Regions from separate parts of the Peribacillus sp. BM1 genome, predicted to be linked through region 2. Evidence: riboswitches for the same ligand, from Rfam matches in the RefSeq annotation. Region 2 holds a riboswitch; the other holds the start of a gene.
The links. Region 2 has a riboswitch for S-adenosylmethionine ahead of fbpA (Fur-regulated basic protein FbpA). Riboswitches for the same ligand answer to the same signal wherever they lie in the genome.
Positions count from the first base shown of each region.

Region 1: it holds a riboswitch for S-adenosylmethionine, as region 2 does, so the genes downstream of both, AC1MGI_RS07060 (riboflavin kinase) here and fbpA (Fur-regulated basic protein FbpA) in region 2, are expected to answer to the same signal.

Region 1 covers NZ_CM155259.1:1,445,309-1,449,715, reverse strand. The annotation lists gene AC1MGI_RS07070 (GntR family transcriptional regulator) at 9-731, shown strand; gene AC1MGI_RS07065 (hypothetical protein) at 951-1,091, opposite strand; gene AC1MGI_RS07060 (riboflavin kinase) at 1,213-1,713, opposite strand; SAM riboswitch class I at 2,003-2,108, opposite strand; gene AC1MGI_RS07055 (gamma-type small acid-soluble spore protein) at 2,426-2,635, opposite strand; gene AC1MGI_RS07050 (DUF5381 family protein) at 2,763-3,320, opposite strand; gene AC1MGI_RS07045 (hypothetical protein) at 3,341-4,135, opposite strand; gene AC1MGI_RS07040 (glycine zipper domain-containing protein) at 4,145-4,407, opposite strand, start outside.
Region 2 covers NZ_CM155259.1:2,371,509-2,375,915, forward strand. The annotation lists gene helD (RNA polymerase recycling motor HelD) at 1-225, shown strand, start outside; gene AC1MGI_RS11410 (MFS transporter) at 285-1,496, shown strand; SAM riboswitch class I at 1,563-1,668, shown strand; gene fbpA (Fur-regulated basic protein FbpA) at 1,968-2,153, shown strand; gene AC1MGI_RS11420 (Spo0E family sporulation regulatory protein-aspartic acid phosphatase) at 2,522-2,704, shown strand; gene AC1MGI_RS11425 (N-acetyltransferase family protein) at 2,861-3,376, opposite strand; gene AC1MGI_RS11430 (acyl-CoA thioesterase) at 3,774-4,283, shown strand.

The DNA.
Region 1 (4,407 bases), 930 kb from region 2:
GAACAAGAGTGAATAGAAAAAAAGGACCGTTGTATTTACAAATCAAAGATATATTGAAAGATCGTATTTTACATGGGGTTTACGCAGTCAATACCTACATTCCCTCTGAGCCTCTACTAGAAGAAGAATTTAATGTGAGTAAAATTACTGTACGTAATGCAATTAAAGAGCTTGTTCAAGAAGGTTTGATTGAAAAGAAAAGCGGTAAAGGAACGAAGGTCATCACAAATGTTTCGAATGCGAAACTAGCAAAAGGTAAGCACTTTACAGAGTTATTAGTAGAGGAAGGTCATCAAATTATCAAAAAAGTGTTAAGTATAAAAAGGATTCAATTATCTACTGAATCTTCACTCTATCCTCTATTTGGTGAAAGTTGCCTTCAAATCGAGCGAATGTACCTTTTGGATGGTGAACCGTATATTCACTTCTCCCACTATATTTTACTGGACATAAGCGATGAAGAATTAAACGATGTTCAGATTAACTCTTTATATCGTTTTATGGAAAAAAACAATATTAAACTCGAAACATTTAGGGATGAGTTCACCGTTGCTATCGTACCTAGTCACATATGTGAATCATTGAAATTGGCAAAAGACACTGTAGCTTTAAAACGAATTCGACTTTCTCATGATGAAGAAGGGAATATTAAAGAATACAGTGAAGGGTACTATAATACAGCAAAACACAATTATATTGTGAGCTATAATGAGCGGAATTCATCGGTTTAACCTAATTAAGCGCTCATTATAGCTTTCTCCCCTGCTAAGGCTTGACAAGAACGAAATATTCTTGCTGTTCATGATTAGTTTTATAGAAGAAATAGATCAATGTAGTTGAGATTATTAACGAATTCGGCTTGCAAAATTAAAGACGAATACAGGTCGGGGTTTTCCCAATAGGATGTTTTCCCCCGAACACCTGTATCTTTTCAGCTTTAAATCCAAATTTTAAAGTCCACCATTCGACTCCATTTTATAAACGACTAGAAATTCGTGTAGTTTTTTTACAAGTCCACCATTTCCAAATCGAATTACTTTATCTTGCTTCTGCTCCGATTCTACTTCTTTGGCAAACTCCAAAAAGGACAACAGGTAAATTCTGCGTGAGAGAATATTAACAATGCCATACTCGTAAAACCAGTTATCAATCGTATTATAAATTCCTTTGTTTACCCCATATTGTAAATGGCACCAATTAAAAAATTGTAAATCAGGCAGATTCAGATATTTGCTTTTCTGTAGGGGTTTTCCTTTCTCCGTCCTTAAAAAGAGCCTCAAATTGTTTAAATTTCTCGATTGCACGATATCTGTCCTCCGTAATTTGTTTTTTTAATAAATCAATTGAGGCAAACCTTTGCTCCTCTCTGATTTTAAAAAGAAGTTGACACTTTATGAACTCTCCATATAAGTCATCGGAAAAGTCGAGAAGATGAACCTCAAATGTTTTTTTCAAGGTTGATCCAAATGTTGGTTTAACACCCACATTCATAATGCCCCGATATTGCTTTCCTTTTACAACCACATGTACGCCATACACCCCATTCGCTAACAAGACAGCATCTGCATCTACATTGGCTGTAGGAAAACCTAATTGCCGTCCCATTTTCCTACCATGCACCACTCTCCCACAAAGAGATTCAGCAATACCTTCCTTCTCTTCACCAAGCAAAATTGTGTCAAATTCGAATGGTATAACCTTATTGTTAATCATCCACTCATCCCCTTTTTCATTTGTAAATACAAAACCTGAGTGGCGTTAAAACGCCACCAGTTACTATGAAAGATCGATCATGAAGCACGCTACACTCGCCTCATCACAATGGTGGCGGTGCGGGGCCGGTATTTCGGATGCTTTCTCAATAATATGAGTATACCTGCTGAGTAAATTGGCTGTATTATTAAGTCGCGAAGACCCGTCCCCATGTCCTTTATACAAAAAAACTCTCCTTATCAAAGTGATAAGAAGAGTAGAATGTGCATTAATGTGCTACCATTGCCTCCTCTTATCTTTCGAACTATTCGTTCGCTGGAATTGGCACAGTACCCTAAAAAGAGCCTTTTGCCGAGATTTCATTGGACCAGTTCCTCCATCTCTCTTGATAAGAATCTATATATACGAAATTTTAAATCATATCGGATTACTAAGAATTATTATTATATTCAATATATATAATGTTCAGTTTCCTGTCAAGTACCTCCAATCTGTTTTTTCTGATATTTCATTCTAATAGGAACGGAATATGATATATGTTTAACGTGTATAAAAGATTGTCATTAAGGATTTACTAAGATCCTATGTTACAAGAACGAATTCTTTAAGGAGTATGACCAGGGGAAATTGTTACATAAGCTCGTACCTAAGACAAAAGAACCTGCCCCAAAATAGTCTATTTGAGGGCAGGTCTTATTAAATGGTGTAGTCTTTAGTTTTTTTCCATGGATTGCTGATTTTCCCTTTTAACTTCCTCAATATTGGTATCACTATAGACTTCTGTACCATGTCCACCCGTAGTTTTAGCCAGCAATTCTTTCACTTCATTATATGACATACCTGAACGTTCATTTTGTCTTTTTACTGCATCAATGTTTGTTCCCGCGACCGTAAATGTATCATGATGATTGTTGTTTTCCATTATAAAGAAACCTCCATTCCGTTTCCCTTAATTTCTCCTCAAAAGTTCCTTTTTAATCAGGGGCAAAAAGAGAAAAGGCCACCATACGGGGTTTGGAGGTTCATTCTGAAACAATAATCACAAAGTTTTAATCAATCTTCTGCTCCTGTCGCTCATATCTTACTTCCTTCAACAATACATTTAAATCGATTTTACGATCCCATACTTTTCTCGCGTTTTCTGTCATATATGGAAACATATATTGATCAACCATTACTTGATAATCCAGATCATCAATTAGATTATAAGTTGGAATCTTTAATTTTTTTTCATCAAATGTTTCAATAACAATATAATTGATCAAATTGAATGGATTTCTCACCAAATCGATATTACGAATATCGTTAATAAAAACCGTATCTTTTTTAGAAAATACCTTCCCATTTTCCCCTGGGATAATCGTTAATAGAATTTTCCACGGATTAAAACCAGGCAATGACCAGAGTATTAAGTATAGAAAAACAGGAGTGAGCATAATGCCTCCAAAGATATAGATTAAAGAATAATTCGAATTGAACTTAAAGCCCTGAATTATTAATACCAAACAGCTTATTATAGCAATTAAATAGGCTCCAGTTACCCACACATACATGCCTTTAGACCCTTTTATTTGAAGAAGTTCATTTTTTTCCTTTATATTGACCAAAAAGTGCCCCCCCCCCCCCCTTAAGCTAGGAATGTTTTATTATTTAACAATAGGTTGTTTATCGTTGACTCATTTACTCTTTGAAAACTTAAATCTAGATTTTGGTTCCTAGTCACCACCCAAAACTCCGTCTTTCCGGGAATAACAAAGGAAAGATCAATGAAGTCTGGGTTATTATTTGCGTCATATTGCAGACTAAGTATACTGTCCATTTTACCGTTTCTTCTTGATAAATCATCTAGCAACTCTACCATATTCGTATTTTCTGATTTCTTTACCCATTTCTGAATGGTTTTTTCGGTTAGATCATCCATTTGACTTACATCTTCTAACAACTCGTCAAACTCTTCACTTTTCAACGTAAAAAGCACATCACTCTCTGCTTTTAATGGGTTGAAAGCAAAAAATTCACTTACCATTGAAAACATGTTCTCTTTAGATAGCTTAGAAAGATAGTGAACTTGATGATCGTGTAATAACTTATGTAAATACACTTCACTATTTTTAAAATGAAAAGAGATACTGTCTTCTGCATGTAAACTAACATCAAATTTAGAAGCCTTTACTGTACTTTCTGCATCATTTAATATGTGGATAAATGAAGTATACTCTTCCTTTAGTTTATATTGGTTACTAACTTCCTCTACCATATCTTTTGCTAACAATGAGCGAGATGCAATTTCTAACATCAATTTCAACTCAGAATCATTCATAGCTGGAAAATAAGCTTCTTTAATCGAAATACCTTGTTCATATAACCCTTCGCTATAAAATGAAAAGATTAACTCTTCTATGCTTAATTGAATCGTCTTCATAGGTCCTCCTTAAAAAAATGAGAATTTATCTTCAAGAAAATCTTTCGCGCCATCAACAAGAGAGTTCGCAGTTTCTTTTGCTTTTGATAGTCCCTTGCCTATTTCTTTCACTTTTTCTACTGGATCTGTAATTGTACTTTTAATTTGATCATTCATAAAGTCTACGCCTTTATTAAATCCTTCTACAGCTTTCCCTGCTTTTTCTAAACCGCCCTTTATCACTTCAAGTCCATCATGAATAGGCTCTTTAAATACCATAGCAGCCTTTTCTG
Region 2 (4,407 bases):
ATGATTATCCCTTCTTATTTGGCAAAAGGAATAGAATTTGACGCGGTCATTATTTATGATGCATCGAAGGATCAATACGGTCTGGAAAGTGAACGAAAACTGCTATACACATCGTGTACTCGTGCTATGCATGAATTATGTATATGTTTCACTAGTGAGATAAGTCCATTCATTAAATTGCTTCCAGAGGATCTTTATGAAAAAGAAAATAAAGACAATGGTTGATCAATTTATGGTAAAATAACGAAGTATTTATAGTTAAGAGGTTGTTCAGGAGGACTGTCATGGAGGGGAATACAAAAACGATTTCTAATCGTAGGTTACTTGGCGTTGCTGGACTCGGTTGGATGTTTGATGCAATGGACGTAGGTATGCTGTCATTTATTGTGGTGGCATTACAAGCAGAATGGGGTTTGACAACTCAACAAGTAGGGTGGATCGGTAGTATTAATTCGATAGGAATGGTATTTGGTGCCTTTCTTTTCGGAATTATGGCTGACCGTATTGGAAGGAAGAAAGTTTTTATCATTACCTTGCTGCTTTTTTCAATTGGCAGTGGCTTATCGGCTCTAGTTACATCTTTGGCTTTATTTTTAGTACTTCGTTTTCTTATCGGTATGGGACTAGGTGGAGAGCTTCCGGTAGCTTCGACGCTTGTTTCAGAAAGCGTACCTGCCAAAAATCGAGGAAAAGTGGTCGTTCTACTCGAAAGTTTTTGGGCATTAGGTTGGCTTATTGCTGCTTTAATTTCCTATTTCGTTATTCCAGGGTACGGGTGGAGAATCGCTTTGATTTTAAGTGCTCTCCCAGCGTTTTATGCCCTTTATTTACGTTTACATCTACCGGATTCACCGAAGTATGTCGGACTTGAAATTAAAGCTAAGCCAACGATTATGCAAAATATTAAAAGTGTGTGGGCAAGAGAACATAGAAAACAAACGCTTGTATTATGGATTCTATGGTTTTGTGTCGTGTTTTCTTATTATGGGATGTTCTTGTGGCTTCCAAGTGTTATGGTGATGAAAGGATTTAGTTTAATCAAGAGCTTTGAATATGTATTGATTATGACCTTAGCTCAGCTCCCTGGATATTTTACTGCAGCGTGGTTTATCGAGAGAATGGGCCGCAAGTTCGTTCTTGTCACGTATTTAACTGGAACAGCTGTAAGTGCGTATTTCTTTGGCGCGGCAGAGGGACTACCGATGCTCATCACGTCAGGTATGCTATTGTCATTCTTTAACTTAGGAGCTTGGGGGGCACTTTATGCATATACCCCTGAGCAATATCCGACAACGATTCGTGGTACCGGCGCTGGTATGGCGGCGGCTGCTGGAAGAGTTGGGGGAGTTTTGGGACCGCTTCTCATCGGATATTTTGTTGCAGCGGGTACTGCGCTTAGTGTGGTTTTTACAATTTTTACAATTGCGATTTTAATTGGAGCAATTGTCGTGTTAATTTGGGGGAAAGAAACGAAGAACACTGTTTTGCAAGATTAGCAAAACATGACCATTGACTTTATTTGGAATAAAACGTATAATGGCATTAACATCAATTATATATCATTCTTATCCAGAGAGGTGGAGGGATTTGGCCCTGCGATACCTCGGCAACAGACTCAACTTTGAGCACTGTGCCACATCCAACAAGCGAAGGCTTGGAAGATAAGAAGAGTCGAACGGACGTAAACTTCAGCCTCTTCTTGTTTAAGAAGAGGCTTTTTATTGTTTGGATTTGTTGGTTGTAATCTTAACTGTACAGTGTGGGCTATCGTTTGCCGCATTTATCTCGCATTAACGGGTAGTAAACTCCAACTGATTGAAGATTCACTTTATGAATAAGCACGTAGGAATGAAAATTTTAATTTACTGAAATAATGTTTGAAGTACACTTAGGAATGGTATATAAAGTTTGTTGAAGAAATTCATATTGAAATAATTGTCTAATAAATAAAGCAAGAGGTGTATAGAATGGCAAAGTTACTGCAGATAGTTGAGGAAAAAAAGGCGTTTTTAATCGAACAATTATTATCCCGTGGCGTGTATAAAACATCCGAACAAAAACATTTTTATGATGTTTCCTTGAATATTCTAGAGAGAGAATTTGAACAAATTCAAAATAAAGAGCATTCTTCAACTAAAAATATTGTCACTTAGCAGAGGAGAAATTACCAAATATAACCTGATAGTAATCTTAATAAAAGAGGATGTCCGAAAGAAGTCTGCCCCCGTAACTCCTACTTACACTTCGTTTAAACTGTAAGTAGGAGTTACGGGGGCAGATCTTTTACTTTTGGGATATCCTTTTTGCTATTTTGGTTGAATGCTTCATTTCGGGAATGTACTACAGAATTTGTTTAGATTAAATTGAAAAAAATAATATACGAGTTGTATAAAATGTGTCTAATTTGCGAATTCTAGATTAATGAAGTAAAACTTTGATTGTAAAATATTGCTTTTATTTGATGATAACTCTAGACTTATTTTACAATAAGTCAAAATAGCTGATGGAGTGTGAGGTAGTGATGAAATCTTTCGTTCAATTATCCAATGAAATTGAACAAAAGCGTGAAGAAATGATTAAACTAGCAAAGGGATTTGGACTTTCGAATAAACAAACAATTAGAGCGAGCCAAGAGCTTGACATATTAATAAATATCTTCAATATTACGCCTCTCACGGATGCGCAATATAGTGAAGAGTATTAGATGATGTTTCGAGGTAGGCTAAATAGAGAAGAGGATGTCTCGGAAGGGTCAGACCTCGTACTTCAACACACAGTATTATGTGAAAATAACACGTATATAGACTGTATGTCGCAGTTTGCGGGGATGAAGATTCCTTTGAACATCCTTTGTTTAATTTTATCCTTTTTCGTGTAGCACTCTTTTTCCTAAAATGATTAAATCTCGTTCAATATCGTCTAGCAAGGCAATTTTTTGAAGATTTCCCCATCTTTCAAACCCGAATTTCTCAAATAATTTAATGCTTGGTGTATTGTGACCGAATACGAATCCGAGGATTGTAGCGATGTCTAAAGAAGGACATAGCTCAATGGCTTTCTGGATAGCAAGTCCACCAAGACCTTTCCCACGAAACGAATCGTCCAAATAGATACTTATTTCAGCAGTTGTGTTATAGGCAGGTCTCCCATAAAACGATTGAAAGCTTAGCCAACCAGCAGTCCGATCATCTATTTTTATTACATATAATGGTCTTTTATCAGGAATGTGATCATGAAACCAAGCGAGTCTTGATTGAACAGATACCGGCGAAGTGTCAGCCGTTACCATTCTCGAAGCGATGGTTGAATTATAAATTTCCACTATTCTTGGCAAATCCTCTAATGAAGCAAGTCGAAATTGTAATGAATGATCCATGTGCAATACCCCTTATTGATGAATGAAAAATATTTTTTGTAAGCATATCATACTTGAACTATAAAATGAATGGTAGTGTAATATTTCTTTTTTAGTTTGGATATATATTTAGATTATTGATAAATCGAATATCTAGTTTCTTAAAAAATCCTCTAAGAAAATGAATCCCCCAGTGTTCTGTCGTACAAAATAATTATCTTTACGTAGTTCGGGTATTTATGATAGATGTAAAGTAAAATAAGAGAGTGGAAGTGAGTATGTTCACGAGAAAATTGTTTGGTTTAAAACGAGTTTCTTTACTTTTAAATGAACGTCTTGCTACTATTTGAAAGAATTATACCGAGGAAAATGGCTACGCTTGTAAAAAGAGATTTAATTGGACAGGAGAGTTTGGATAATGGAAGAACAGAAATATTGCAGTGATTCTCTTGTGGTAAAAACAAGCCTTGTTTTACCGCCTGATACGAATAATAATGGAACGATGTTTGGTGGGAAATTAATGGCTTATATTGATGATGTAGCGGCTATTTCAGCTATGCGGCATTCAAGAAGATCGGTTGTAACGGCATCAACCGATTCTGTAGACTTTCTCCATCCAATCTACGAAGGCAATGCGGTCTGTTTAGAAGCATTTGTCACTTATACAGGAAGAACATCGATGGAGGTAGTGGTCAAAGTAATTGCAGAAGATTTACTATCAGGGACTCGAAATTTATGCGTAATTTCATTTTTGACATTTGTTGCTCTTGATGAAAACGAAAAGCCAACTCTTGTGCCTAGTATTATTCCACAGTCTGAGATGGAGATAAAACTATATGAATCAGCTGTGATTAGAGCAGAAGCGAGGAAGAAACGAAGAGTAGGTACAAAAGAAATTGCTGCTATCTTTGGGACAAACCAACTATAAAAACAAAAGCGACCTAAAATGAACTGCCCCATAAATGTTAGACAACAATCTAACATTTATGGGGTTTTTTATGGAGAATGAATCGTTTGCGAGAAAATATCTTTCGAGTCCATAGAGTATCTCT